Fulvivirga ulvae: one gene and its partner. The protein of the gene in region 2 interacts with the protein of the main gene of each other region in a pairwise test. Links are inferred from orthologs where the notes say so. Each region holds a gene or a part of one and is shown on either strand. Other genes may lie near its edges.

Region 1 (15,876 bases), 2.9 Mb from region 2 along the record:
TTTGTCCAATCCCCCGCCAAACCCTACCAGGCCTCCGTCCTTGCCGATCACCCGGTGGCAGGGCACTATGATTGGGATCTTGTTTTTGCCATTTGCCGTGCCTGCGGCCCTGATGCATTTGAGGTCTCCGAGGCGTATAGCCAGCTCACTGTAGGAGATGGTTTTGCCATAAGGGATTTTCAACAATTCAGACCATACCCTGTTTTGGAAATCGGTTCCGGTCAGCTTTATGGGGATTGTAAACTGCTTTAAGTCACCCTGGAAATAAGATTCCAATTCCCTGATACATTTTTGGATCAGCATATTTTCAGTGGTTCTGCTCGTTGTTTCCCCGGTAAAGCAAGCCTCTATGATGGCATCGTCATCTGCTGAAATCTTAATTCCTCCGACTGGAGATTGATAAATCACAGACTCCATTAAACAAAGCGTTCGTCCACCTCCATCACATGCCCGCAGTTGTCGCAGGTGCGCATTTCTTTGGAACTGTAAAACTCCTTAAAGCGAGAGAGAAAATCTTTCTCAATGTTTTTTAGAGGGAAGTATGTTTCGTGCAGTTTATGGTTACAGTTATCACAAAACCACATTAGCCCGTCTGTATGCTGCTCTTCCCTTACCCGCTCTATCACCAGTCCTACTGAGTTGGCAGGTCTTATAGGGGAGTGGGGGACTTTTGCCGGGTGCAAATAGATATCTCCTGCTTTTATGGGTACTTCTACTGCTTTACCATCTTCCTGTATCTTAACCGTAATATCTCCTTCGAGTTGGTAGAAGAGTTCTTCCGTTTCATTGTAGTGGTAATCTTTCCTGGCGTTTGGGCCGCCTACTATCATCACTATAAAATCACCAGCTTCCACATAAAGGTTTTTGTTCCCGATGGGAGGCTTCAAAATGTCGCGATTATCATCGATCCACTTTTGAAGGTTGAAGGGTCTTTTTATAGCCATAAATCAAATTTTAAAGTTATATATCCCTGGTTATGAGCCAGAATGATTTGCCGAGATAGCCATTTTACTTTTCATCTCAGCCGGTATAACTGGCATTATGGACATTTCTCTTTAAATTTAGCGAAAATTAAAACGATACAGGTATACGATTCTAACAAAATCAAATGGATATAAAGTTAAAAGACAAAAGAGCATTAGTATGTGGCAGCACCCAGGGTATTGGCAAGGCAATAGCCCTTGAACTGGCCTTGCTGGGCGCAAGTGTTACATTAGTAGCCCGAAATGAGGAAAAATTACAAAAGGTACTTGATCAGCTTCCTTTAACGAAAGGCCAGGAACATCACTACATATGTGCTGATTTTGATGATACGGCCAGGCTTAAAACGGCTATTGACCAATACCTGATCAAGGAAAACAATATTCAGATATTGATCAACAATACCGGCGGCCCGGCCGGTGGCAAAGCTATTGATGCGAAATTAGATGAGTTTGAAGCGGCTTTTAGAAGACATTTGATCTGTAATCAGATACTTACCCAGGCAGTAACACCCTTTATGAAACAAGTGGGATATGGCAGGGTAATTAATATTATCTCTACCTCCGTAAAGTCGCCATTGCCAGGCCTTGGTGTGTCAAATACCATCCGTGGAGCAGTGGCTAACTGGGCAAAGACACTGGCTTCTGAGTTAGCTCCTTATGGCATAACTGTCAATAATGTATTGCCCGGAGCAACCAGTACTGTCAGATTAGAAAGTATCATTCGCAGTAAAGCAGAAAAAACAGATATTTCGGAGGAGGATGTGATGAAAGCCATGAAAAAGGAAATCCCTGCAGGCCGGTTCGCGACCCCGGAAGAGGTGGCCGCCGCCGCTGCTTTCCTTGCCACCCCTGCCGCAGCCTACATCAATGGTATAAACCTGCCTGTAGATGGTGGGAGGTTAAGTTGTTTGTAGTATTGATACTAGAGAGAATTTTAGTGATCAGGTGACTATGAGTCATCCGATCACTATATGGGTAAATGCATTACCGAGATACAGAATGTGACATAGATGAGGTCTGAAAGCGGTATATTACCAAATCACTTCAGATCCCTTATTTATGCGCCTGAAATTGAGGTTCAGTTATCAAGTTGGACCGATATTATTAAAAAATTGTAGATCAATAACATGAAAAAAATACAGAACTACATCAACGGCGAGTTAGTAGCTCCTAAATCCGGGCAATATCTGGATAACTATAACCCGGCGGAGGGTAAAGTGTACAGTCTGATCCCGGATTCGGATAAGGAGGATGTGGAGGTAGCCGTTAAAGCTGCCAGAGCGGCTTTTGAAGGTTGGTCAACCATGCCTGCCCAAAAGCGTTCGGATATCCTCAATAGAATTGCCGGCCTCATTGACAAGAATCATGACCGGCTGGCAGAAGTTGAGTCTGTTGATAATGGAAAGCCTTTGAAACTGGCGCAGCGCGTGGATATTCCAAGAGCTTCAAGTAATATGCGCTTTTATGCAACGGCCATTTTACATTTTGCTTCCGAATCGCACAATATGGACGGAGAAGCTATAAACTACACCACCAGAACGCCGATAGGTGTGGCAGGCTGTATCTCACCCTGGAATTTGCCCCTGTACCTGTTCACCTGGAAGATAGCCCCGGCACTAGCGGCTGGAAATACTGTGGTGGCCAAGCCTTCGGAGATCACACCTATGACGGCTTATTTGTTTTCCGAACTCTGTATTGAAGCGGGACTCCCAAAAGGTGTGCTGAATATTGTACACGGACTTGGCGCGAAGGCTGGTCAGGCTATAATTGAGCATCCGGATGTACCGGTCATTTCCTTTACAGGTGGAACGGCCACTGGTAAAAATATAGCAGCTTCTGCAGCACCAATGTTTAAGAAGCTTTCCCTGGAACTCGGAGGCAAGAATCCTAACATCATCTTTGAGGATTGTGATTTTGATCAGGCACTGAACACTTCCATACATTCTTCATTTGCCAACCAGGGGCAGATTTGCCTTTGTGGTTCCAGAATCTTCGTTCAGGAGTCCATTTATGAGAAATTCTTAAATGCTTTTGTTGAGAAAGTTAAGGCACTGATCGTGGGTGACCCTTTGGAGGATGGAACAAAAGTAGGAGCAGTAGTGTCTGAACCGCACATGGAAAAGGTAATGTCATACATTAAGCTGGCGCAGGAAGAGGGTGGAAAGGTTGTGTCCGGTGGTAACAGAAAAAAGCTTGAAGGGCGATGTACTGACGGATATTTCCTCGAACCCACGGTTATCACAGGCTTAAGCCACCAATGCCGCACTAACCAGGAGGAAATATTTGGGCCGGTGGTGACCATTATGCCATTTAAAGAGGAGCAGGAAGTGCTGGATTATGCCAATAGTACTGCCTATGGCCTGTCCGCAACCCTATGGACTGAAAACCTAAAGCGGGCGCATAGGGTGGCACATCAATTAAAGAGCGGCATTATTTGGGTAAACTGCTGGCTTGTTCGTGACCTAAGGACTCCTTTCGGGGGTATGAAGCAGTCCGGAGTAGGACGTGAAGGAGGATGGGAGGCTCTCAGGTTCTTTACCGAAGCCAAAAACATTTGTATCAAATTATAAACTAAGGAGAACCCGTTCAATTGCCGAGTTCCCTCAGCAACTCTTTAGCCTGTGCCTGAAACATATGATCCGATTGTTTTGCAATGGCAGTAAGTTGCGCTGTAGCGTTTTCTTTTTTGTTTAGTTTAAGGTAAGTCAACGCAAGATACCATTCGGAAACTTCCTTGTACAATCCGTTAGCATTTTGAGCGGTTCCTGTAAGCCATTGCTCGGCTTTGTCGGCTTCACTGACGGCGAGATATGAGACTCCCAGATAAGTTTTAATGGCATTATCCTGAAGATTTTCATCAATATGGCCTTCAAAATAGGCGATGGCAGCCCGGTAGTTTTGCCGGTTATACGCACTGAGACCCTTTTCCTGAAGGCTCTGGTCACCCGACCTTTGGGAAATCACATCTTCATAAGGCTGAAAGTATGAGGCGAACAGTGCCTGGCTGTTTGGCTGCGTAGCATTTTGTATGATCAAATAGCCTATAGGCACCATTAGGATTATAATTACTGCTGCTATGGAAAGTATACGTCGTAAGGGAACAACTCTTGCTGTTTTTCCTCCGGAAATCTCTTCTTCCCAGGATGCCAGCTTTTTCATGAATTCCTGCTCACCAAAAGTATTGATCTCAGCCATCACGTGGAGGTAGTCCCCTGCCTTTTGATCAAACTCAGTGTCCTCTGCCCTTCTTTTTTCAAACTCATCTATTTCATTGGCGCTGAGCTTTCCCTTATGGTAAGCATCTATTAATTCTATATCTTTTTCTTCCTGCTCCATATTCATTGACTGGTTTTGGCCTCCAATAGTTCTTCACGAATTTTTTTCAGACAAAGGCATTTTTTCTTCTTAACAACCCCCTCATTTTTATAACCAAGGTTGGAAGCAATACTTTCCATGGAAAAATTTTTGAAATAATACATAAGCAGAATCGATTTGCATGGCTCCCCCAGTTTCTCCAGTATCTTCTTTACCAGGCCCCGCTGATGGGCCTCTTCCTCAAACCTCAAAAGGTCATTGCCCGAAGTCTCTATTTCAGGGATTTCATCCAACTGAACTTTGTGCTTCTGCTCTCGAAACAGTTCCCTGACCAGGTTTTTGCCTATGCCGAACAGGTAAGTGCTGATGTTGCTTTTTAATGTCGTGATCTTCTCATCCTTCACATTGAAGTAGAATATGGTAAAACTCTTTTGGTACAAATCGATGGCTTCATCTTCAGTAATGCGGTGGTGGGCCCTGAACCATTTCAGAAAGCCAGGCCTGTTGATCTCATATAACTGGCGAAGAAAATGATCGTCACCCTGCTTTACCTGTTGGATTGCGTCATCTACTGTAGTGCCATTTGTTTGTACTTCTTCCATTCGTTAGTGCTTACTCGCACGTAAAGGTTACCATACTTTAAAAGGCCAAGATAGACAAACTTTAGTTTCTTGAAAAGAGGATAAACCCCCGAAAACAAGATACCTGTTTTTGGACACTTTCCTATAAGCTGTTTTCAGCTTTACAATGTTGCTTCTTTGAGGAAACCAGATAAATATAAAAAATAGTAACCTATTTCAATTTGTTCACACAAAAGGTAAAAAATCAAATATTATGAGGAAAATAAATAAATTATGTATGTTGGAACTACCAACAAAGATCCTGATATTCTCGGAATATAATCAGTATAAGTTACCTGCTTTAGGTGTGGCTTTATGTTTACCAGCTTTGATAAGTGGGTTTAATAATTGTTTTAGACAAATCGATAAATTATTTTTATATAACCAAACCAACTAACCAATGCGACTATATTTTCTTTTCTTTCTTCTTTTTGCTCTGGCAGGATGTGAACCAGAGCCAAAGAAGGAAACTAATCAGCTTTTTTTACATAATTGTACCGCTGAAGATGAATGTAATACTGATGAAGATCCCTATTGCGATTGTGGGGGCTCAGCGCAATGTCAGAAATACTGTCCACGACTTGATCCTGCACTATTTTCAATAGTTAGAGGCGGAAGAATTTGTGGGAAAATATTTGGATGTATCCCTCCAATAGATGCACGTGAACTTAGAATAATATTTTTCACTACTAACCCAGCCGAGTCTATCAGTTATATAAGAACTATTGCCGGTAACAATAATGAGGTTTTTGCTAAAGGAGAGTTAGAATCATATGATAAAGAAAGGAGTGAGGCTACTTTTAAATACAATATTGTAGCGGAAGAATTGGCAGAACAGGAACTCGTGGTCAGTATTACCACTTTTACGAAAGAAAAGGAGGGTCAGCTAAGCCTGACTATGGAGTCTGATCCATTTCCAAAGGGGCACTTTACGTTTAAATAATTAGATTTTGAATTTGTGGGAAATTATATTTTTCAATAAAAAGTCCGTCATGTACGGACTTTTTATGTTAATAATATTTACATCTGCACGAGCTCAGATGGACAGGTCGGACTTTATGAGCCGGGTTGATCTAATGATGGATCAGTTTTATTTTGAAGATGCTGATAGTGCTTTTTATCATCTTAATAATCTATATAGTATAGCCACCGATAAAGGCTGGAATAGAGAAGCTTTGTATACGCTGATAAACAAGGCTTACGTAGCTGAGCATCATTTTATGATAGACTCTCTAAATAGATTTTTGCACAAAGCGGACAGCCTGTGTTTGCATTACGGCAATAACCCGGGAGATTTAGACCCTGATAATAATTTAATATCTGAAGTATTTTATATGAAGGGCATGTATTATTACTACCAGGGGGATTTCCTTAATGCCCAGGTTAATTTTAAGAAAACCATTTTCGACAAAAATATTCTTCAGGTTGCAGATTCGTTACAAACCTTCAACGGACTATTGAATATTAGCCAGCTGGCAATATTTAATTCAGATTATGAAAAGGCAATGCAGTTTGCAAATATGGCGGAGAGAGTGTTGCCATTAAGCTATCCTTCCTATAGCTCAGTTAGGGATTATAATTATCAACGATCTTTTATTGAGGCAGTTAAATCCAAAATATGGTTTTTACAAAATCAGTCATATAAAGACAGTGAAATTTATGAAGGGATAAAAGTTAGTCTAAATCGATCACTTGAAAGAATTAAAAGCAAAGAGAATGAGGCTGGCACGCATAATTTGTTTTTAAAGCTATACACCCAGTTGGCGGATCTGTATGTTGTGCTCAAAGATTACGATAGTTCATTGCTATTCATAAATAAGGGGATGGCCTTAAGCCGGGGAGCTGATGCAGAGCAGCAGATAAAATTTCTTTACGAGGCAGCTCATGTTCATGTACAAAAAAATGAATATTCAACTGCTCTTGGACTAATTAAAGAGGGGCAAGATATAGCTCTGAAGAATTTTGAACCAAAAAACCGGCTTGTTGCAAGAGGGCACTATGAAGCGGGAAAAGCTTTTTCTGCGAAAGGTGATTGGAATGAGGCATTATACTCTTATCAAAAATCATTATTTCACTTGACGGAGACGTTTCCAGATTATGCCGATATCTATGCATTGCCACCTTTACATAACCATACGCTTGAAAGTGAAGTACTCAAGGTACTCTTACTTAAAGCCCAGGCACTCTATGCATGGTATATCCACGAACCTCACAATCAAAAAAATCTCTTTGCTGCCATAGATACTTATGTACTGGCAGTTGAACTAATTGATAAAATTGGTAAAAGCTTTCAGGATGGCGACTCCAGGCAATTCCTTTCTTCAGTTACGCTGACTTCCTATGAGAAAGCCATACAGGCGGCTACTCAGGCCTACCAGCTGACCTCTGACATGCAACATTTTGAAAAAGCCTTTTATTTTGCCGAAAAAAGCAAGGCTAATCAGTTGGTCCAAGCTGTAAAGGACATATCATCTAAAGATTTTGCCGGCATTCCCAGAGACATACTGGAATATGAAAATCAACTTAAAGGGCGTATATACTATTGGAAGCATGCTTTGTTGGACTCAGAAGAAGCAGATTTTAAGATAAGAGCACAGAAAAATTTACTTGAAAGCCAGGAAAGATACACAAAGTTCATACAGGATCTTGAAAAGGAATATCCCGAATATTATCAGATAAAGTATAAATCAAATACAATCAGTATCCGGGATGTCAGGAATGAGTTAGCTGAGGATGAAGTTTTGATAGAGTATTTTTATGGAGACGAGAAGCTTTATGCTTATGCTATTTCTCATAATCGAGTTGCTCTTAAAGTTATTTCCATTGATCAGCAGCTGCATAGCAAGCTTATCACTTTTCTGAATTTGTTAAAAGCACCGGCAACCACTAACTCCGATATGGAGCTTTATAAAAATAAAAGCGAAGAACTTTATTCAATTTTAATAGAACCTATAGAGGAAGTTTTGCCCCCCGAAGAAGGCCGCTTGTTTGTAGTGACAGATGGCCTGTTGGGATATTTACCTTTTGAGGTTTTAATTGAACCCAACATCGCTGAAGGTTCAATGAATTTCATCATTAATAAATTTAGTGTTTCCTATGATTATTCGGCTACCTTGCGAAATGAAAAGAAAAATATAGTTAACAAAAAGAATACAAGACATTATGTAGGTTTTAGTCCGAGCTATGATGCAGACACTTCTTTGCTAAGTAACCTAAAGTTTAATCAACTGGAAGTAAAGCAGGCCAATGAATATATGGGAGGAGAGATTTTTTCAGGCAGATTAGCAACAGAAGAAAACTTCTATAAGAACTCTCCCCAAGCCTCAGTATTGCACCTTTCATTGCACGCCAATGTTGACGACAAGAACCCATCGGCATCAGCACTATATTTTTATAATGCCACGCAATCAGGGCAGCCAGAGGAGATTGAGACTGAAGATAATATACTGTACCTGTATGAGCTTTATAATACATCCCTGAATGCCCGATTGACGGTGTTAAGTGCATGTGAAACGGGTACCGGTTTATATGCCCGGGGAGAGGGCATTATGAGTCTGGGGAGGGCGTTTCAGTATTCGGGGTGTCCAAGCGTCGCTATGAGCTTATGGAAGGTCAATGATAAATCCACAGCCCGTATTATGGATGAATTTTTCCATAACCTGAAAAAAGGAATGAATAAAAGCGAAGCATTAAGGAGGGCCAAGCTTACATTTCTTAATGATCCTAAAAACAAATACTTTTCTCATCCATACTATTGGTCGGCCTTTGTTTTGATGGGCGATGCTCAGCCAATTGTTTCCCGTTCGTGGTTCACAGAAATAGTTATAGGACTTAGTTTACTTGTGGGTTTGATAGCGCTTGCCTTTGTTAAAAAACGCAGAAGGAAAACCTCCTGATTATCTTTATTTTAGCAATTTTTTGTGAAAATACTCTGTAGGTTGGTAACCTGTGGTTTGATGGTTTCACTAAGTAGAAACCATTAAAAACCTATTGTTATGAAAAAACCTAAGATGAATTTTAATTTGCCGATTGCTATCCTAACCATCGGAATGGCAGTTTGCTTTATGACATCGTGTCAGGAGGAAGTATTAAGTGAACAGGGTAAGAATGATATCCCAACAGTACCAAAACAGGTCGATACAAAAACAAAGCAAAATGGCCGTTTTGGTAGAGGAATTTGTTTTCCTGTAGTTGAGCCGGGTAGAATCGTAAGAGGGCCATTACATATTTTTTGTGATAATAATTGGGGTGCATGTAACCGCTATTACGTTGAATGCCTGCCCTGGATCGACCCCTGTGCATTGATCCCCTGCGGGATTGAATGGCGAAATCCCTGGATTATTTATGAAAAGTTCAGGGAGACACCAGAGATTTTTGAGTCATTTCGGGATGCCGGGCAAATTCAAATTGATGCGTCTACTACTCTTGCGTATTTTCCTGTCAATGGTGATGTTCTGGGGATGCAGTTTTATGAGGAATGGAAGCATTCATTGACAAAAGGGACATTACATTTGCGTACGTCAGAGGTATTGGATGATGAAACAGTAAGTGATTATAGTCTGGCTGGGAATGTTTTGCCAGCAGGTATTTATCCTGTCATTTACAATGAAAAAAACGGTACTTTTAATGCTTTTGCTTCCGTAGCTAAGTTTCCGGTTAAGTATGACAGGCCTATCATCCAGGTAATCCCTGGTAATTTTGATGGCTCCTTAAATTCACTTCTTAAAGATTTTGATCTCAAGGAGCATCCTGAATCGGTTCTCATTGAAGAAGACATTGAGCTGTATGTAGTTGAGCCTAATCTTTCAGAAAACATTGAGGGTGTCTATGCTTTCTCACCGAATCTATATGATTTAACACTGGTTTTCAAAGGTGACCCAAACCCTCAACCCAATAGGTTCGATCCTACACCTACACCGGTAAAAATATGGATCAACGGAGAAATTTGGTTGGATCAGGAGGTTGCAAAACTTCTAAATATTGAGCCGTTTTTAATTAAACCTGAAAATGTTCATCAGGCATACGATAAGGAGGCAGATGTTTTGCGAGTAACTATTTTGAGATGAAATAAATAAAAAAGAAAAGATGTCATTTTGCCCGGATCTGACCGGCGAGATGACATCTTTATTTATTTCTAATTAGAAAGCTTAGAACTTCTCTGTCTCTGCAAAGAAGAAGTTGCCTTCGATAGTTGCGTTTTCGTCAGAGTCAGAGCCATGTATAGCATTTGCCTCGATTGATTCCGCAAATAATTTTCTGATAGTACCTTCAGCGGCTTCCTTGGGGTTAGTAGCTCCTATTAATTTTCTGAAATCTTCAACAGCGTTATCCTTTTCAAGGATCATAGGCACTATAGGGCCAGAAGACATATAGTTAGTAAGGTCTTCATAAAAAGGACGCTCTTTGTGAACGGCATAAAATTGTCCCGCTCTTTCTTTTGACATGTAGGTTTTTTTCATTGCTACAATTTTAAAACCTGCCTCTTCTATCATTTTAGTGATAGCACCAGTGTTGCCGGCACCTACGGCATCAGGTTTTATCATTGTAAAAGTTCTTTTTCCAGCCATAATTTTCTTCTGATTTTGAATTTGCCGCAAAAGTAGTAGAATATTTCTTATTAAATGATCTTAAATGTGGTAAATGTTATGCATTCCGATAATCCGGGATAGGTATTTTGTATTTGACCGATTTTATTATCAATTTTGCCGTTTATTAAAAATATAGTCCTCTTGTCAGAAGGGGGCGGATTTAGAAGGAATGCAGAATCTGGAAGCTTTTAAAACGGTCATCAGTAGCCCAAAGAAAGTGGTGATAACCACCCATCATAAGCCTGATGCTGATGCACTAGGGTCCTCATTGGGATTAGCAGGGTATTTGAGAAAGAAGGGACATGAAGTATCGGTTATTACACCTACTGATTATGCTAACTTTCTGGCCTGGATGAAAGGTAATGATGAGGTCATTATATTTAATGAAGGCAACGAAGAAAAATCAGGAAGGCTGATCACTGAGGCTGATATGATTTTTTGTCTGGACTTTTCGAGTCTGAACAGAATTAACGAATTAGGTGAAATGGTACGGCAGTCGGCTTCTGTCAAAGTGCTGATAGATCACCATCTTGAACCTGAAGACTTTGCCAATTTTGTATGCTGGAGTACTGAGGCTGCAGCTACAGCCGAACTTGTGTACGACCTGATTTGTGACCTGGGTGATAAGCAACTTATTGATAAAGACATAGCAGAAAGTCTTTATGCCGGAATAATGACTGATACCGGTAGCTTTAAGCATCCAAATACTACAAAGAATGTATTCAATGTATGTGCGGAGCTGGCAGATATTGGTGCTGATACCGCCAAAGTATCGAAACTCGTCTATGACACTAATTCATTGGACAAAGTGAAGTTTTTAGGCTTTGCATTAAATGAAAAGCTAAAAGTACTTGACGAATTCAATACAGCTTACTTTGCAATTACTGCGGATGAACTGAAAAGGTTCAACTCCAAAACCGGGGATACTGAAGGACTTGTTAATTATGCGTTGTCCATCGAAGGGATAAAATTTGCAGCAGTAATTATTGACAGAACTGAGGCCATAAAAATGTCTTTCCGTTCTATTGGTGATTTCTCCGTCAATGAATTCGCCAGAAAGCACTTTGAGGGTGGAGGTCATAAGAATGCTTCAGGTGGTAAGTCGGATCTTAGCCTTGAAGAAACTGTAAAAAAATTTGAGAATGTTCTCAATGAATATAAAAACGAACTAAGTACAAAAATTAAAACCTACGCTTAAATGATTAATACATTCAAAACCTTAGTGGCATTATTGGTAGTAGTGGCTTTACAATCATGCAATGACTCAGAAAAGAAAACTGCTTCCGGGATGACCTATACCTTGGTAAAAGAAGGTGATAGTCAGCCGATCGAAGATGGCCAGTACCTGCTGATGAATATGGAATACAAGGATGACAAAGATTCTGTATGGATGACAACTGCTGAGCAGGGTATTCCGATAGTGGTGCCTAAAAATGACTCTGTGTGGAGCAGCAGCGAGGGGAGTATTGAGCAAATTTTCAACGAACTCTCAAAAGGAGATAGCGTTACATTCACTATCAGTATTAAAGACTTTTTTGCAAATACGGTAAAGTCTGAAGCACCACCTCAGATAAATCAAGAGGGAACACTAACATTTAGTGTAGGCGTAGAAAATGTGCTTAACCAGGAGGAGTTTATGGCGTGGCAACAGGAAATGATGGCCAAACAACAGAAAAAGCGTGAAGAGGAAGCTGAGCAACAACTAACCACTGATGTGGCTGCCATTGAGAAATTCCTTACAGAGAATAATATAGAGGCTAAAAGAACTGAGTCAGGAATTTTCTATGTAATGAAAGAAGAAGGTTCGGGAGAGCAGGCTTCTGCCGGTGATACTGTAAAGGTGAACTATACGGGACATGTGTTAAACGGACCCTTGTTTGATACTAACGATGAGACGTTAGCTAAGGAAAAAGAATTGTACAGTGAGCAGCGTGCAGCTCAAGGAGGATATGATCCTTTAGAGTTTGTACTTGGTCAGGGTAGAGTAATCAAAGGTTGGGATGAGGGCATTGCTTTACTTAAAGAAGGTGGTAAGGCAACATTATACATCCCTTCTCCATTGGCATATGGTCCACGTCAGAGAAGTGAGGAAATCGTGGCTAATTCAATCCTTGTGTTTGATGTGGAGCTGGTTGAAGTAGCAGACTAAATTATGGCAATGAATAAATATTCATTATACCTGGTTTCCCTGCTGATAATTGCTGGCATATTCAGTTGTTCGAACGATGACGAGTCAGGACTTTCAGTTCAGGAGCAGTTTGAGAAGGAAATAGAGCTGATAGATCAATACCTGGATGATAATAACATAGAGGCTCTTGTGGATTCAGCATCAGGGCTTCGTTATGTAATTAAAAATGACACGATAAGTGAACACCCTCAGGTTACGGATGTAATTATATTCAACTATGAGGGCAGGTTTTTATCTGATGAAGTTTTTGAGCAGGGGGATTCTGTAGAGACTACTTTAGGTAGCCTTGTTCCTGGTTTCCAAAGAGGGTTGCAATTTTTCTCCGAAGGAACCTCAGGTACATTGTTTATTCCTTCATATTATGCTTATGGTAAAACAGGGCAAGGCCCGGTGCCGCCGAATACGCCTCTGATATTTGAAGTAGACCTTATTGAGGTAAAATAGCATATATGGAAATCTGTTTTGCCACAAACAACACAAACAAAATAAATGAAATTAAACGCTTGCTCCCCAGCCATATAAGGCTGGTGAGTTTAGCGGATATAGGCTGTGATGAAGAGCTGCGGGAGGATCAAAAGACCCTTGAGGGTAATTCTCACCAGAAGGCTGACTATGTTTATAAAAACTACAAAGTATCATGCTTTGCAGATGATACAGGGCTGGAAGTGTTTGCCCTTGATGGTGAACCAGGAGTCAGGTCGGCCCGATATGCCGGTGAGATACGGAGTAACGAAGACAATATCAATTTGCTCCTTAAGAATCTCGAAGGCAGCGAAAACAGAAAGGCTCAATTTAGAACGGTGGTTACACTTATCCTTAATGGCAAAGTCAGGCAGTTTGAAGGTATCGTGAGAGGTGAAATAATAAAAGAAAGAATCGGGACTGATGGTTTTGGCTATGACCCCGTTTTTATACCAAAAGGCTATGATAAAACCTTTGCCCAAATGAATATTGAGGAAAAGAACCTGATCAGCCATAGAGGCATAGCTATCAGAAAACTTATTGAATACTTATCAACCCATATAAAAAACTAATTTTGTGGATCCGTTTATTATAGGCATTACGGGAGGGAGTGCTTCAGGTAAAACTTTATTTTTAAACAGCCTGTTACGCGAGTTTGATAAAAAAGATGTGTGTCTTATCTCTCAGGATAACTACTATTTACCCCGCGATCAGCAACCTCTTGATGAAAACGGTGTAAAGAATTTTGACACCCCACAATCTATTGATGACAAAGCTTTTGCTGCTGATATAAGGAAAATAAAGGCTGGGGAAGGGTTTTCACGGTTGGAATATACTTTTAACAACCCCAACGTAGTAGCGCAAATGCTTAAGTTTGATGCTGCTCCGATCGTAGTGATTGAAGGTCTCTTTGTAATGCACTTTAAAGAGATCAATGAACTTCTTGATCTCAGGCTGTTTATTTCTGCTAAAGATCATGTGAAGCTTAAGCGAAGGATAGTAAGAGATAAAGTCGAAAGAGGATATGATCTTGATGATGTACTCTATCGCTTTGAAAAACATGTGATGCCAACCTATGAAAGGTACCTGGAACCTCTAAAGGAAGAGGCTGACTTGATAATCCCAAACAACAAAAGTTTTGACAGTGCGCTGAAGGTCCTTTCGGGCTTTTTAAGATCAAGGCTGAATAAATAATACTCCTTCTTGTTTTATAAGGTATAATCATTACTTTTGTGGGTCCTGAAAAAGAATGAACAAGCAATATTACATATCAAAGTACAAGCAAACCATTGGGATTGTTATTGGTATTGTAGCCGCCGTTGTGATACTCGTATCACAGTCATTCTACTATGATTACATGGCAAACGCTGAAGTTGGCGTTAAAACGGAGATCGGCAATGAAACTACGGATGATCAGCAACCAGACATCCTGACCATTAGCAAGGATGCCGTAACTACCGTGGTGCAGTTTACCATTACACAAGTGCTCCATTTTATCGCCGAACTGCAACTGGCGAATAGCGACGAAATACAAGTTGAGTTTGATCAAAAGGTCGAGCTGGATACTTTCTTTAAAACACTCTTTCGTTTAATTATATCCCCAAACGCCCCATAAACTAGAGGCGCACTTTCTGTTTATCTCTTACATTCACCGGTAATGTGAGACCCCTAATTTTTAAAACCCTAACTATAAATATTTATTACAATGCGAAATAAAGGTGCAGTAGTATTTTTAACAATCATTATTACGTTGCTGTGCGTCTATTATCTGTCGTTCACATTTGTGGCGAGAAATATTCAGCAAGATGCCATAGACTATGCAACGGGCGAGTCAGGAGTCGTTGATCTTAGCAAGAAACAGGCATACCTTGATTCTATTTACAATTTACCTGTTTACAACCTGTTTGGTGCGGAGTTTACATACAAAGAGGTAAAAGATACCGAGCTCAGCCTTGGTCTGGATCTTCAGGGCGGGATGCACGTTACTTTAGAAGTCTCTCCTGTTGATATCATCAAAGGCCTGAGTGGAAACAGCCAGGATCCGGCTTTCCTTACTGCCATAGAAAAGGCGAGAGAAAAGCAGAGAAACAGCCAGGAAAGATTTGCTGATCTTTTCTACGAATCATATCAGGAAACAACGGAGAAGCCTTTAGCAGATATTTTTGCCACTGCCGCCAATCGTGGCAGAATCAGCAGAAGCGACAGTGATGATGCTGTAATGGAAATTATCTCCAAGGAAATTGAGGATGCCATCGACAGGTCATTCATTATTTTAAGAACAAGGATTGACCAGTTTGGTACTTCGCAGCCGAATATTCAAAGGCTGCAGGGCACGGGAAGAATACAAATAGAAATACCCGGAGCTGATAACCCCGAAAGGATAAGAAAACTTCTGCAAGGAGTGGCTAAACTTGAATTCTGGGAAGTAGCTGAACTCAGTGAGATTAACAATTCTCTTGTAGCTATAAATGATATGCTTGTAAAAGAGCAGCAGGCTAAAACAGAACTTAATGCATCTGACTTAAAAACAGAAGTACAGGAAGAGGCAGCGGCAGGCGAAGAAGAGCTGGGTGATGCACTTTCTTCCGCTGATACCGACACAACAGATGAAACAGGCAGCGATCTTGACGCTGCACTTAGTGGTGACACCACTGCAGGTGATCAACTCGATTCTTTGGTTAACAATGAAGTGTCCCCATTATTTGCCCTGATCAAAGCCC
Region 2 (15,807 bases):
GTTGAGGGGTGAAAGTTTTCTTTGGGCGGAGGACTTGTCAACCTATGATTCCATTATGCAACTGCCATTTACCATACCTTTTTACGGTGATCATGTCAGTCTGTTTGTGTTGTTGATGACTATGTCAACCATTCTATACACATGGTCTAACCAGCAGGTAAGTACGGTACAGGGACCGATGAAAACTTTCTCCTACCTGATGCCGGTAATATTCATGTTTGTACTTAATTCTTATCCTGCCGCCCTTAGTTTTTACTACTTTGTATCCAACATTGTAACTTTCGGACAGCAGGCATTGATAAGAAAATTTGTTGACGAGGAAAAGATCAAAGTTATTCTTGAAGAGAACAGGAAAAAGAATGTCAACAAGAAAAAATCGAAATTTCAGCTAAAGCTTGAGGAGGCAATGAAGGCCAGTAATCAGGGGAAAACGAAAAAATAATTTAGTTTTAAAATTTATTCTGAGGCTGTCTTCAGAGTCTGTTACCCTTTAAAAACCCTTGTGGTTATATTATGAAAGGTTATTGCAGAACTCAGGGGACAGCCTCTTTCTATTTTCCTCAAATAGTGTCGATACATTAACTTACATAATTCAATTAAACTTATATCTTTGTAACCCTGATTTCGTAATCCAAACCTCACAATTAAATATGGAAGTTACTTACTATGGACATTCGTGTTTTCTAGTTGCAACCGCAGGAAAGAAACTCCTTTTTGATCCTTTTATATCTCCCAATGAACTGGCAAAAGATATAAACATTAGTGAGATTAAAACAGACTACATTATCCTTTCTCATGGGCATCAGGATCACATTGCTGACGTAGAAAATATTTATAAAAATAACAAAGCCCAGATCATTTCAACTTTTGAAGTAATCTCATGGTTTGCCGAGAAGGGGCTGGAAAACGGGCATCAAATGAACCATGGAGGACGCTGGGATTTTGATTTCGGCACCTTAAAAATGGTTAATGCAGTGCACTCCAGCAGCATGCCGGACGGCAGCTATGGTGGTAATCCTGCCGGTTATGTGATAGAAAGTGAAGGCAAAACTTTTTATTATGCCGGTGATACCGCGCTTCATTATGATATGAAACTTATTGAGGACGAGTTTAACATAGACTTTGCTTTTTTGCCAATTGGAAGTAATTTTACGATGGGCATAGAGGATGCCAATAAAGCAGCTGATTTCGTGGGAACAAAAAAGGTAATCGCCATGCACTATGATACTTTCCCTCTCATAAAAATAAACCACGGAGAAGCAAAGTCAGCTTTCCAGAATCACGGTAAGGAGTTGGTATTGATGGGTATAGGAGAAACTATTAATTTATAATCAATCGATGAGTAAAGTAATTGCCATTGCAAACCAAAAAGGTGGTGTAGGAAAAACTACATCTGCTATCAATCTTGCAGCTAGTATGGCTGCCTTAGAATATAGAACCCTGGTCATTGATGCTGACCCTCAGGCGAACTCAACATCAGGACTGGGCTTAAACCCCAAAGAAGTAGAAGTAAGTATATATGAGTGCATGGTGGATGGCATTGATGTTACTGAAGCTATTACAGAGACGGACATTGACTACCTGCACATACTACCTTCTCACATCGACCTTGTGGGTGCCGAAGTAGAGATGGTAAATATTGAACGCAGGGAAGAAAGAATGCGTGATGCCCTAAAGCTGGTGAAAAAAGATTATGATTTCATTATCATAGACTGTTCTCCATCATTGGGTTTGATCACTATCAATGCACTGACCGCGGCAGACTCGGTTATCATACCTGTTCAGTGTGAGTACTTCGCTCTTGAAGGCTTAGGAAAGCTATTAAATACCATTAAAATTATTCAGACACGACTTAACCCCGAACTGGAGATTGAAGGTATTCTGCTTACTATGTATGATGTTAGGTTGAGGCTATCAAACCAGGTTGTGGAAGAAGTAAAAACCCACTTTCAAAAAATTGTATTTGACACAATAATACCTCGAAACATAAAGTTAAGTGAGTCACCAAGCTTTGGTGTACCTGCTATAGCACACGATGCAGAAAGTAAGGGAGCACTCAGTTACCTGAATCTGGCAAAGGAAATAATGGAGAAAAACGGAATTTCATGATCAAATAATTAGGAGGAAGCATGGCGAAAAAAGAATTGAAGAGAAGAAATGCATTGGGCAGAGGACTTGGCGCTTTATTAGAAGATTCCCCTGCAAAAGGTCAGACTGAGGAGCAAAAGGAATACCCTTCAGCAGGAGCGATGAATACAATTCCTCTTGAGGAAATTGAAGTAAACCCGTTTCAACCAAGGACGCATTTTGATCAGGAAGCACTTCAAGAGCTTGCTGATTCAATAAAAGTACAAGGTATAATCCAGCCAATTACAGTAAGAAAGCTGGCAAAGAATAAGTACCAGCTTATATCAGGGGAGAGACGATTTCAAGCTTCGAAACTTGCAGGACTGGATGCGATACCAGCGTACGTAAGAACAGCCGATGACCAGCAAATGCTGGAAATGGCATTGATAGAGAATATTCAAAGGGAGAACCTCAACTCCATTGAAATCGCTTTGAGCTACCAAAGGCTACTTACAGAATGTGATCTAAAGCAGGAAGAATTGGGAGACCGGGTAGGTAAAAACAGAACTACTGTTAACAATTACCTGAGGTTGTTGAAACTTCCGCCAGATATTCAGGCCGCACTTAGAGATAAAAAGCTATCTATGGGTCATGCACGTGCCCTTATCAATATTGAAAATATAGATACCCAGTTAGACATTTTCAAAAAAGCTATAGAAAACGACCTCTCTGTTAGAAAAGTGGAAGAACTGGTACGTCAGGCCATGACTCCGCGAAAAGAAGAGCGTGAAGAAAAAACTACTCCTGAAGGTGGCAAGGAAATTGCTAACCTACAGACAAAGCTGGCATCTCACTTTGGTACCAGAGTACAAGTAAAGTCTGATGGCAAAAAAGGAGAAATTAAAATACCTTTTATATCTGTAGAAGATCTCAATAGAATACTTGAGATCCTGAATGTTTAAATGAAAAGCATTTATTTCATATTTATAGCTCTTATTTCAGGCTACTCTCTGGCAATAGGACAAATCACACCTCCATCGGCAAATCCCGATACTGTTGAAAATACAGAAACAGAGGAGATCATTATAGAGAATAGTGAAAATATAGAAGTAAAGGAGATTGAAACTTACGCAGACCAATTCGTACCTCGTAAGGCATCTCTCTATGCAGCTATCCTTCCTGGTTCAGGGCAAGTCTACAACAAAAAATACTGGAAACTTCCGATAGTATATGGGGGATTTATAGCACTAGGGTTTACTGTTGATTTCTATAATGACCGCTACAAACTTCTAAGAAAGGAACTTTTCAAAACACTTAATGAGTCGGGTTATTCATCTCCTTACGGAAATGAAACACAGCTACGCAATAACCTTGATAGTGAACGAAGAGATCGTGATTTCTATGTGATCATGATAGGTGTGCTTTACCTGCTTCAAATCGCTGACGCACATATTGATGCTCACCTGAAAGAATTTGATCTAAATCCAAACTTACAAGTATCTCTTGAGCCTGCGTTCAGCAATGAATCTTTTGGCTATAACGCCGGACTTTCCTTAAAACTAAAATTCTAGAATGAACATACTTTTACTTGGTTATGGTAAAATGGGCAGAGCCATAGAAGCTATTGCCATAGAACGTGGACATAATATTGTAGGTAAAATAAATGAAAATAACCTAAACGATATTAAAAAGCACAATAGTACCAATACAGATGTTGCTATTGAGTTCAGCCAGCCCGACGCAGCTTATAATAACATTAATTATTGCATTGACAATAGTATCCCTGTATTGAGCGGCACTACCGGGTGGTTGGACAAAAAAGCTGATATCGAAACGCTCTGCAAGCAAAAAGAAGGCACCTTCTTCTATGCATCTAATTACAGCATAGGGGTAAACCTTTTTTTTAGACTTAATGAGCAGCTTGCTACGCTTATGTATAGTTTTGAAGAGTACAACGTAGATATTGAAGAAATACATCACACTGAGAAGAAAGATTCACCCAGTGGTACTGCTATTACACTGGCCGAAGGTATACTTAAACATACTCCTCATAAAAAGCAATGGATCAATAAACCTTACGGAGCTAAGGAAGACCTGGTCATCAATTCGATAAGAGAGGATAAGGTTCCAGGTACACATACCATTAAATACAGCTCATCTGTAGATGACATCGAGATAAAGCATACAGCTCATTCAAGAGAAGGGTTTGCAAAAGGTGCTGTAATGGTAGCAGAGTGGCTAAGAGATAAAAAAGGAGTCCTGGATATGAACGACTTTCTTAAACTTTAAATAAAAACGCTTTTATTTGTAAGCTTTGTTCTAAAAGCAATACTATTCAGGTAGCGTTTCAAAAATAAAACACATGAACTGGAAATTCTGGAAAAAGAAAAAAGACGAAAAACCTAAGTCAAAAACCAGAGAATGGGTAGATGCCATTGTTTTCGCCGTTATTGCAGCAACAATTATCAGGTGGTTGCTGATGGAAGCATTTACCATCCCCACTCCCTCGATGGAGAAGTCACTTCTTGTTGGTGATTTCTTATTTGTAAGCAAATTCCATTATGGCACAAGAACTCCTGCTACTCCCCTGCAGGTGCCTCTAACTCACCAGAAAATATGGGGAACCAACATACCTTCGTATGTAGATTGGATACAATTACCTCAATACAGACTGCCTGGCATTTCAGAGGTAAAAAGAAATGATGTGGTAGTATTTAATGTACCAGGAATAGAAGAAAATAACTTCGAAGAACCAAATAGGAACAACTGGATTGATTATCCCGTCGATCTGAAGACTAACTATATCAAGAGGTGTGTTGGTATGCCAGGTGATATACTTAAGATTGAAGACAAACAAGTTGTTATCAACGGAAAACCTTTGGAAAACCCAGAAAAAATGCAATTCTCCTATGTGGTTCAATCTGATACGAAGTTAAGTGACAGGGTACTTGAGAATCTCAATATCTCGGAACCTGAAATTAGCGAAACCAGGGAAAGCGGGGTTTATCAGCTTTTCTATATAACTGATGAAGAGGTTGCCCGGCTTAAGGAACAACCCTTTGTAAAAGGGGTTAAGCCTTACAAAACTTATGAAGAGAGCGAATGGGAACCAAGAATTTTCCCTAATGACAGGGAGCTTTTTCCCTGGAATGCAGATTGGTATGGACCTTTGGAAATCCCTAAGGAAGGACAGACCATAACGATTGATAAGAAATCTTTGCTTACTTATGGTAAAGTCATCACGCTATATGATCATAATAAAGATGCTAAAATTGTGGATGACAAGCTTTTGATAGATGGTAAGGAAGTGAAAGAATATACCTTTAATCAGAATTATTACTTTATGATGGGCGACAACCGCCACAATTCTCTGGATTCAAGATATTGGGGGTTTGTGCCTGAAGATCATATTGTAGGCAAAGGTTTTTTCATCTGGTTATCATTAGATCCCCAGGAAGGGCTGTTTAGTGGAAAAATACGCTGGAGAAGATTTTTTAATCTTATAGAATAAAACCAAAGTACTTTCAATATGATTTGGATCCATAAGGCTCCAAATCATATTGACTTCCCCCTACTTACCAGTCTATTTCGGTTTTGCCAATCTTCCTTAAATATTCGTTAGTTTTGCTAAAGTGCTTGCAGCCAAAAAAACCGCGGTCTGCAGCAAATGGAGACGGATGGGCACATTTAAGTACATAATGTTTATTTTCATCTATAACTACTCCTTTCTTTTGTGCATATGAACCCCACAACAAGAAAACCAGTCCTTCCTTTTCATCAGATAGCTTTTTAATTACTGAATCGGTAAACTCTTCCCACCCTTTATTTTGATGCGACCCTGCCGTATTTGCTCTAACGGTCAACGTAGCATTTAGCAATAAAACTCCTTGATTCGCCCATCTTTCAAGATTTCCGGACTCAGGAATTTCCTTACCAAGATCATTTTTAATTTCCTTGAAAATATTGAGTAGTGAAGGCGGCTTTCTAATACCGTCTCTAACAGAGAAACAAAGACCATTCGCCTGACCGGGACCATGATAAGGGTCCTGCCCTATGATAACCACCTTTACCGCTTCAAAATCACAATGATCAAATGCATTGAAAATCTCCTTTCCCGGAGGATAAACAGTATGCGTCTTATACTCATTTCTCACAAAATTGACCAGGTTATGGAAATACTCTTTATTGAATTCATTTTCAAGGTGTTGTTTCCAGGAAGAGGCAATTTTTACATCCATATTTTTTCAATAACTTTTTTTTGATTTTTAAATTTAAAACTTCTTATATTTCATATCCGTTTTTATAAAGAGAAATACGCTAAAACTTTTAAAACGAGCTATGGTATTGTGCAGGATGGAAAGAGTTTGCAGCAAATTCCATGTGGCAATAATTGACCCTGTTTTACTCACATGTAAAAAAAACGATTATGGTAACTGAAATAACAAAAGGCATTAAGGTAAGTGTAGAAACCGAATATCAGCCGGCCTATTCAAGCCCAAGTCAGTACCATTATGTATTTACCTATAAGGTTACCATTGAAAATCAAAGTGAAAATACGATCCAATTACTAAGACGACATTGGCATATACATGATGCTGGCTTTTTATCCAGAGAAGTAGAAGGCGAAGGTGTTGTAGGTCAGCAACCTATTTTAGAACCTAACCAGTATCATCAGTATGTTTCCGGGTGCAACCTAAAATCAGGTCTTGGTAAGATGCTAGGCACTTATCTTATGGAAAGAATAGTTGATGGCCACCGGTTTGAAGTAACTATTCCCGAATTTAACATGGTAGCCCCGTTCAAACTGAATTAAATTGTCAAAACTTCACCAACTCACCAGCTACGTAAAGTACTGGCTGAATGCAGTAGACAAACATTCTCTACAGGCACCTTATATTTATGAGCTTTATACCTCGGTATTAAAGGCCAGTGATAAAAACAATCATTTTGAAGCCTTAGAAATGCTGAGAAACCAATATAAAAGCAGCAACCAAACCATACCGGTAATTGATTTTGGCGCGGGCTCTAAGGTTTCCAACGACCATACCAGAAAAATCAGTGATATAGCTACAAAGGGTTTAACCAGCAACAAGTACTCTGAAATGTTATACCGGCTGTGCAGGTTTCTTGAGGCTAAAAATATTCTGGAACTTGGAACATCGCTGGGTGTAAATACTTTGTATTTGGCTACAAGTAATAAAAATGCTATAGTTTCAACTTTTGAAGGATCACCATCGCTATGCAAAATTGCGACTAATACCTTTCACCAGTTTGGTGCAAAAAACGCACGAATTATTGAAGGCAACATAGACGATAACCTGCAGTCATTTATAGAAAGTTCATTGCCAATAGATGTTGCCTTTGTGGATGCCAATCATCGTTATGCTCCCACGATATCTTATTTCGATATCATGCTTACAAAAATTCATGATCAGTCGTGTTTTATTTTTGATGATATCCATTGGTCAAAGGAAATGGAGCAGGCGTGGTATGAGATACGCTCCCATTACCGGGTAAGCCTCAGCATTGACCTTTATCAGATGGGTCTGGTATTTTTTAAACCAGACTTACGAAAACAACACTACATTTTACAGTTTTAAGTTGTTTTCGACTGAACCCAGAACCCATGAATTACTCCGGGTAACCATCCCAAAAGAGTTAGTAACAGATTAATAAGGAATTCACTCGACGCAATCCCATATCTAATAGCCACTGCCAAAGGCGGCAGTAGTAAAGTTAGTATTACCATTAATATTGACATAATTCTTCTTTTTGAAAGAATAAAGCTGAAAATACCTTGCCGAAAACATTGGAATGCTTCCATGCATAAAATTTTAATAAGATGTGGAATTATCCCCTCAATGTTCGCTTTTAATTCCGCAGGTTATAACTAAATTTCATATGTCACAGCGTTGATCAACCAGTGGCATTATTATGGCCTGTTTAATTATGAAATAAACATGATAATCAAAATATTACGTACGAGCTTACTTATATTGGTTGTGACCCTTGCTGCAGCTTTTCTATTGCCTAATCTATTTAATGACCGGGAGAAAAAAGCTTTTTCAGATGAATATAGGCTGTATAGCGCAAAACAATTATATAATGTCAGACATTTAGGAGACTCTGCAACCGTGTTGCTCTCCGATTTCTACAATCGCGGTGCAATAGCTACTCGAATTTTAGGTGACCACTACAGAACTCAGTGGGCAACACCTGTTAATCTACCCGTTTTTGAAATGGATACTATAATGGGAGGTTTAACCTTTGAAGAAGTTGGCGGGGGACAACAAACGTTCAGCGTTAAATTGAAAAATGAAAGTGAAAGAACCTATACCTTAAGATCAGTTAACAAGGATCAGTCAAGAGCTTTACCTGTATTTTTACAGTATTCTTTTTTGCGACCATTATTCAGAGATCAGGCCTCAGCCCTTAACCCTTTTGGAGCATTGGTAACCGAACGGTTCGAAAAAGCACTAGATATTTTGCATACTTCGCCAACAATGTATTTCATACCTTATGATAGTACGATGACAGAAGTTATTCAGGCACAATTGTCTGGAAGGGTAATGATACTGGAAGAAGAACCTGACAAATCATGGACAGATAGTTATAATTTTAACCATCCGGATGACATAATTTCTACGAAGGAGGTATTAACCGGAGCTATGAATAAGAGTTTGGTAATAGACTCACTCGAATACCTCAAGGCTCGTTTGCTTGATTTTACTATCAGTGACTGGGACAGGCACGGGGGCCAGTATGAATGGGCCGTTTATCATTCAGAAACTTTGCCTATCGCACGTCCTATTGTGATGGACAGAGACATGGCTTTCTTTAAATTTGATGACGGGTTATTAAACCAGGTTGCCCTGGCCATCAATAATAAGTTTCAGTCTTTCAATGCTCAGTATGACGATATATCCGGGCTGATCCGAAACTCAAAGGATATTGACCGGTATATCCTCAGAAACGTATCGTTAGATCAGTTTATCAGCCAGGCAGAACATGTGCAAAATGTATTAAGCGACTCTGTAATTGATAACGCATTCAGAGTGTATCCTGAGTCAGTGTATCGCCAACTCGGAGAAAAGCATGTCCGTATTTTAAAAGAAAGAAGGGCAAAGCTGGATAGCGCGTCGGTCATATTCCACACACTGATTAACCATTAACGTTTACTATAGCGGCCTTTTCCCACCAGTACGCCTTAACCGCAGCTATTATTTCCAGCATGTCGCTGTATTTCGAAGGTTTTGTAAAATAGGTATTTACTCCGTTTTTATAAGAAGTTCTAATGTCCTCTTCTGAGCTTGAAGTTGAAAAAACAATGATAGGAATATGTTTAAGCTTTTCATCCTGCTTAATTTCCTTCAACGCCTGCCGCCCATCCTTCTTGGGCATATTCAAGTCGAGAAACACCATGGCTGGCTGATTAGCTTTGTCTTTAAGCCGATCCATTAATTCCTCTCCATCGGAAACAAAAATCAACTTTTCGCTAGGTATGTTATTCTCATTTAAAGCATCCTCAATTAAAAGTCTATCATCGGAATCATCTTCCGCAATAATTATTGAAGTTATTTTTAGCATATTTTTTTATTCAATGAGTATTTGCCTAACTTTTTGATAGCTTTATAAGGGATCTGGTATTCTTTCAAACGAAAGACAAGTCAGTGTGAATGTATCTAATACGGAACAATATCACAAGACTAATATCATAATGTTTTATAAGCCTATTAATAAATGAAGAAGAAAGGAACAAAATTTGAGCCCCGGAGAATAACTATGCTAAGAGAACTCTTGCAGTTATCTCAGGTAAAATTCGCAGAAAAAATAAGAATTTCTCAAGGTGCCCTTTCTCAAATAGAAAGTGGAAAATCTCAAATATCACTAGACACTTTACGCAATTTAAGTAATGAACTCAACGTAAATTGCAATTGGATAGTTAATGGTGTAGGAGAAATTTTTTACGATGAAAAACGTCAATCCAATAAAGTTGATACTCAAAAGGTTTTTATTGACGTAAGATCCGATGATCTTTCGGTGATTCCATTAGTGAGGGAGGAAGCCCACGCAGGATATATAGAAGGTTTTGAAAACCCTGAGTATATAAAGACGCTAAAAGTTTACCAAATTCCCGGTTTTGAGAACGGAAGTTACCGGCTTTTCGAGATTGAGGGCGAAAGTATGATCCCAACGGTTTACCCCCGGGAAATAGTAATCTGTGAATATAGCGAAAACAAAGAGTCTGTAGAAAATGGTACTTTGTGTGTGGTTATTACAAAAGATGGCATTGTAGCAAAAAGGGTATACTACTATGAAAATGACAAAAAGCTTTTAATTCTTAAAAGTGACAACAGCCGCTTCAAGACCTATAGCCTGGAAAGTAGTAAAATACTAGAACTTTGGAAAATTAAAGGCAAAATCACTTCCGTATTCATAGAATCAGGATTGGTGGATGCCAAAAGAATGGAGAAGCTTGAAAATGACCTTGAAATGCTAAAGAAAGAAGTAAAGAAGCTTTCTGATAAATAAAATACATTTTCTTCTACGGAGTTATAGCAGTCTTTCCACATCCTTATAAAGGGTGCTCTTCATTAATAATGATCTGATTGACTTTTTTCGTTTTGGTATGGTTCTTTCAGCCTTTATGATGTATCAAACATCTAATATTATGGCTAAGAATCACGGATCATCAATAAAGAATGATGAAAAATATGAGGTACTTCGAGACGAAGGTATAAGTAAAGAAAAAGCTGCCCGAATAGCAAATAGTAAAAAGCCCGGAAAAAAGGGGGGACAATCCAGTAAATACGAAGCCCGGTCTAAGGAAGACCTTTATGAGAAAGCCAAAGAAGTAGGGATTGAAGGCAGATCCAAAATGTCAAAAAATGAGTTAATCGAGGCGCTCCGAAATCACTAGTTTAATCATGAGCTACCTTTCCATACTATCGGAAAAATAACGTGTGACTTCTTTTACGACATAATTGATAACAATAACCAAAAAAGTGGCGCCAATGGCGAGCACGTACTGCTTCAGTGCAGCACTTGCTCCAATAGCACAACTAAAAAGCAAGGTAGCGGCAGTGGTAAGCCCGATAACACGCTCTTTATGCTCTGCTTTAATTATGGTTCCGGCACCGATAAAGCTCACTCCAACCACGATAGCCTCCAGTACCCTGATAGGATCAGTGCGGATAATTTCAGACGGGTTATACTCATTAATGAAATTTACCAGTGGCACCGTAATCGCCACAATCATACAGGTTGCTCCACCAACGATCATATTGGTGCGCATTCCTGCCGGTTTGTGAGCACTTTCCCTTTCAAACCCAATAATTGCTGTTAGCACTGTGGCTATAATTACATCCAGCAGAATATACAAATCGTCTCTGAACTCTTCCATAAATTAAAATTTATACGTGACGCTAAGGCCATGAGCATTACCTGTAAAGAAATTCCATGACAAATTCTTATCATGATTTACATCTCTTACTTTATGTAGTTGAGGGATCAACACACCGTTTATAGCTCCCAGGGGAACCCCTATCATTAAATCGGTAAGAAAATGTTTGCCTGCCTTGAAACGTAGATAAGCATTGCCCAAAGTGGCAACGGTAGCTGCCGAATACAAAAGCACATGCATTCCTTTGCGTTCAGGATAATAATCTGAAAATACTTTTGCCGCAAAAAAGGTTGATGTAGCGGTAAGTGACGGATGCCCTCCAAAAAATGAATTCTTTGCGCCTCCTGAAGTTCGTTCCGACATGGGAGCATCTTCTGAATATACCAAAGGCCGAAACTTATCAACATTGGCAGCCGTCATGGTATACATTGTACCAGTTAGCCCCAGTGCCTCGATGTACATAATACTGATTCGGCCTGCATCCCGGCGAATGTTATCGTCTAGCAGTAATAAAAAAGGTAGAGGAAATGAACCGTAAAAGAAGATATCGCTGTCTTTATTGGCCTGCTCCGAATAGCGAGGCTGATGTTTTCGGTTAAGCTCAATTACATCATCTTCAAGTACCAGATTCACTACAGTGGATGAATCAGCACCAGATTTTTGTTCAATTTTGTAGAATCCATATGCTGTTATGCCGGCACCGATGAGACCCAGAGCGATCTCTAGTTCTTCGTTGACTTCATAAGGAGACTCTGCGACTCTGGGTTGTGACTGAACTGGAAGATTTATAAATAGTATAAGTAAAAATGATATATATGTTTTAGACATTATTAACTGTTATTTAATATTAAATATTGTTACAGGTTTAAAAATCGTACCTTTAACATCTTTAATTATAAATCACTGAAAATCAGCATATTAATATCAAAATAACAATGAGTTCTTGTGGAATTGTGGGGATATATCTACACTATCTGATCAGCAAAACGACAGCGGCACCATATGACTTTGAAGAGATTGCCGGAGTTATAAAAGCCCGGACCTGTCCTTTTTTCTTCTTGTTTCCATCTTTGTATTGATGGGTAATATAGGCAACGTTTGTCGACAGAATACCTATGGCCGCCCCTACCATCACATCGGAAAGCCAATGTTTATTATTAAGCATGCGATAAAAACCAGTGGCTGTTGCCACAGTATAGGCACCGATTGAGTACCATGGACTCCTGTGCCCAAGTTCTTTATGCATAAAGGTAGCACCAATAAAAGCCTGTACCGTATGCAATGAAGGAAATGACGCAGAGCTACTCTCATCAGGCCTTCGTACCTTAGTAATCCCTTTGAGTGGAAACGCCAGCCCAAAACCCATTATATTAGCTTTCAAAAATATCAGAGTTTTGTGCTTAAAACTATTCTTACTTTTAACACCAAAAAAATCAAGTGCATAAACTGCCGCAGGGGGGCCGTATCTCATATAGTCATCAAGGGTGGAACTGAAATCAGGAAACTCATAGGCAAGACCACGCTGTACTTTAAATCTGTTAACAGGTGCCCCCTCATTCGATGCCGCCAGGCCCAGACCGGTGAGCACAATGGGTATTCCTGCTACTTTAACCAAGTTCGTCTGATGCCATTTTTTCTTTGGCACGGCAAGAGAATCTGAAGTTTGGGCATGGGTTATTGATTGAGCGCTGATAAGGATAACAAGTACAAGATTGGCTACTTGTCTTGTCATTTAATATAAACCGTTTTTATATTAACAAATTCTCTGATCCCGAAAACGCCTAATTCGCGACCGTACCCGCTTTCCTTAATCCCTCCAAATGGTAAGCGAGGATCTGATTTAACAAAAGAATTAACAAAACAGCTACCTGCTTCCAGTTCATATTCTGCGATATGTTTACCCTTCTGCTCATTTCGGGTAAAAACGGCAGCTCCAAGACCGAAGCTGGTATCATTGGCTATTCTTATTGCATCTCGTTCATCCAGGGCTTCTATGATGGCGGCTACCGGACCGAACAGCTCATTATCATATGCGGGCATACCCGGTTTTACATCTGTAAGCACAGTAGCAGGATAGAAAGCTCCTTTACCTTTAGGAACTTCACCTCCTAAAAGGCACTTTGCGCCAGCATCCATACTTTGCCGAACTTGTTCGTGTAAGTCATCTCTAAGGTCTGCTCTGGCCATAGGTCCAAGGTCAGTTTGATTATCTGAGGGGTCTCCCAGTACTTTAGACTTCATTTTTTCCACCATCATACTTTCAAACTGCGCTTTGAGTTCTTTAACTACTATAAATCTCTTGGCAGCAATACAACTCTGACCAGTATTTATTAATCGGCTTGTAACACATGCCTCTACAGTGGCCTCCAGGTCAGCATCAGCCAAAACCACGTACGGATCGCTGCCTCCAAGCTCTAATACTGTCTTTTTTAGCAATTCACCGGCTCTCGCAGCTACTGCCTGCCCGGCCGGGGTACTACCCGTCAGGGTAACCGCCCTTATCTTTTCATGACCGATAATATCATTTACTTTGTCGGATCCTACAAGCAGTGTGGTAAACAGGTGTTCCGGAAAGCCCGCCCTTTTAAAGATTTCTTCGATAGCTTTGCCGCAACCGGGTACATTAGAGGCATGCTTGAGTACCCCTGCATTGCCGGCCATCAGTGCAGGAGCAGCAAAACGCAGTACCTGCCAGAAGGGAAAGTTCCAGGGCATTATAGCCAGCACTACCCCAATGGGCTGATATGAAATAAAGCTCTTTGAAGCATCAGTTTCAACTTCTTCAATCTGAAGAAATCTCTCAGCATTATTGGCGTAATATTCGCATACCCATGCACACTTTTCTGCCTCAGCAATACCTGATTTGGTGACCTTGCCCATTTCCGCTGTCATGAGCTGCCCCCACTTTTCTTTTTCCTCCCTAAGAATACGTGCTGCATTGAGCATATATCGGGAGCGTTCGTTAAATGTGGTATTGCGCCACTGCTGCCATACCTGGTGGGTTTTATCAACAGCTTCGAAAGCCTCATTTACTGATAGCTCTTCATAGTTTCTGATCTTTTCACCGGTTGCCGGATTAATTACTTCAGTACTCATGTCAAAATCCTGTTAGTGTCCAACAATTAGTCCTTCTATGTCTGCGAAAAATGTTTCAGGAAACTGATCTTAAAGGCAGTGCCTTTTCCCAGCTCACTTTCCACATTTATACGCGCATGGTGGCTGTTGATTATATTTTGAGTAGATGTCAGCCCAAGGCCCATACCCCCTTTCTTACCGGTAAAGAATGGATCAAATAGTTTTTTGATTTCTTCCCGGGGAATGCCTTTGCCATTATCAGCAATGCAAACCATGACGGTCTCTCCATTGGAATTAGTTTCTACATTTAATATGCCCTCTCCCTCCTTCATCGCTTCAATAGCATTAATGATGATATTGAGAAAAGCTGTTTTTAATTGTTCTCTATCCAAAGATACAAGCGGAAGGTCCTCCTCAAAGTTCTTTATAAGCTTTATTCCTCTGAGTTTTATTCTGTCATTAGTCATCTCGAGAGTCTCATTGAGCACATCATTAATATTTCTCACCTCCGGATTAAGCTGCTTGGGTTTCGATGACTTAAGCATTTCTGTAATTAGCTGTTCGATACGGTCTGCGTTTCTCCGAATAATATCAAAATATAATGCAGTGTCATCCTCATCCACCACCTCATCCCTCAACTGCTCAAGGGCTAAATTAAGATTAGTCAGCGGGTTGCGGACTTCATGAGCCATACTCCTGGCAATTTGCCCGGTCATGGTCAGCTTTTCTGCCATTAAAAGTTCTTCCTCGGCTCTCTTCCTCATTGTCAGATCATGGATAATGCCCTGGTAGCCATAGATATTGCCAAGGTTGTCATTTAATGCTATACCATTGATAAGACAGGTGATATTAGCACCGTCCTTCTTTACCATATGAACTTCCAGATCTTTCAGGTGCCCTTCCTTTGTAAGCCTGCTATGGTAGTAGGTATACTGATCTTCACTTTGAAAGATATCCTTCATATTCATTTTTAGGAATTCGTTCTTGGTATAACCCAGCAACCTCATCATGCTGTCATTAACATCAAGAAACAGGTATTCCTTATTGATCATGTAAATAGCATCAACTGACCTCTCGAAAAGTGACCTGTATTTTTCCTCTTTGGCATTCAGTTCTTTTATAGAGTTGCTGTGGTTAATTGCATATCTGATACTGCGACCAAGCATACTGGCATCAATTTCTGTTTTTATCAGGTAGTCAGAAGCGCCCAGCTTCATGGCCTGATAATCTATTTCCCTGTCACCCTTACCTGTAAGGAGTAT

Evidence for each region.
Region 1: the proteins of ung (region 2) and LVD17_RS06160 interact in binary tests that used the Escherichia coli proteins (3 or more experiments, as listed by UniProt). The link is inferred for Fulvivirga ulvae from one-to-one orthologs.

What each region holds. Positions count from the first base shown.
Region 1 is NZ_CP089981.1:1,458,936-1,474,811, reverse strand. The notes cover bases 8,776-11,699. They hold LVD17_RS06160 (nucleoside-diphosphate kinase), read right to left. Parts: upstream 10,486-11,699; coding sequence 10,066-10,485; downstream 8,776-10,065. Other genes in these bases: LVD17_RS06155 (DHH family phosphoesterase), read left to right, coding at 10,676-11,699; LVD17_RS06165 (hypothetical protein), read left to right, coding at 8,914-9,984; LVD17_RS06170 (CHAT domain-containing protein), read left to right, coding at 8,776-8,814. In the rest of the region: LVD17_RS06205 (methylated-DNA--[protein]-cysteine S-methyltransferase), read right to left, coding at 1-417; LVD17_RS06200 (3-hydroxyanthranilate 3,4-dioxygenase), read right to left, coding at 417-944; LVD17_RS06195 (SDR family oxidoreductase), read left to right, coding at 1,109-1,897; LVD17_RS06190 (aldehyde dehydrogenase), read left to right, coding at 2,111-3,553; LVD17_RS06185 (tetratricopeptide repeat protein), read right to left, coding at 3,570-4,319; LVD17_RS06180 (RNA polymerase sigma factor), read right to left, coding at 4,322-4,900; LVD17_RS06175 (hypothetical protein), read left to right, coding at 5,319-5,861; more of LVD17_RS06170, read left to right, coding at 5,911-8,775; more of LVD17_RS06155, read left to right, coding at 11,700-11,704; LVD17_RS06150 (FKBP-type peptidyl-prolyl cis-trans isomerase), read left to right, coding at 11,705-12,655; LVD17_RS06145 (FKBP-type peptidyl-prolyl cis-trans isomerase), read left to right, coding at 12,659-13,138; LVD17_RS06140 (non-canonical purine NTP diphosphatase), read left to right, coding at 13,144-13,728; LVD17_RS06135 (uridine kinase family protein), read left to right, coding at 13,733-14,350; LVD17_RS06130 (hypothetical protein), read left to right, coding at 14,406-14,771; protein translocase subunit SecDF, read left to right, coding at 14,862-15,876. UniProt on the Escherichia coli protein: Major role in the synthesis of nucleoside triphosphates other than ATP. The ATP gamma phosphate is transferred to the NDP beta phosphate via a ping-pong mechanism, using a phosphorylated active-site intermediate.
Region 2 is NZ_CP089981.1:4,333,502-4,349,308, reverse strand. What follows is about bases 4,475-7,329. They hold ung (uracil-DNA glycosylase), read right to left. Parts: upstream 6,306-7,329; coding sequence 5,643-6,305; downstream 4,475-5,642. Other genes in these bases: LVD17_RS18570 (O-methyltransferase), read left to right, coding at 6,882-7,329; apaG (Co2+/Mg2+ efflux facilitator ApaG/CorD), read left to right, coding at 6,494-6,880; lepB (signal peptidase I), read left to right, coding at 4,475-5,578. Outside these bases: membrane protein insertase YidC, read left to right, coding at 1-442; LVD17_RS18610 (metal-dependent hydrolase), read left to right, coding at 651-1,331; LVD17_RS18605 (ParA family protein), read left to right, coding at 1,339-2,109; LVD17_RS18600 (ParB/RepB/Spo0J family partition protein), read left to right, coding at 2,130-3,029; LVD17_RS18595 (DUF5683 domain-containing protein), read left to right, coding at 3,030-3,638; dapB (4-hydroxy-tetrahydrodipicolinate reductase), read left to right, coding at 3,640-4,356; more of lepB, read left to right, coding at 4,430-4,474; more of LVD17_RS18570, read left to right, coding at 7,330-7,667; LVD17_RS18565 (YqaE/Pmp3 family membrane protein), read right to left, coding at 7,664-7,816; LVD17_RS18560 (hypothetical protein), read left to right, coding at 8,028-9,239; LVD17_RS18555 (response regulator), read right to left, coding at 9,229-9,654; LVD17_RS18550 (XRE family transcriptional regulator), read left to right, coding at 9,808-10,599; LVD17_RS18545 (DUF7218 family protein), read left to right, coding at 10,739-10,987; LVD17_RS18540 (MgtC/SapB family protein), read right to left, coding at 11,000-11,470; LVD17_RS18535 (phosphatase PAP2 family protein), read right to left, coding at 11,474-12,298; LVD17_RS18530 (phosphatase PAP2 family protein), read right to left, coding at 12,441-13,202; and 2 more genes. UniProt on the Escherichia coli protein: Excises uracil residues from the DNA which can arise as a result of misincorporation of dUMP residues by DNA polymerase or due to deamination of cytosine.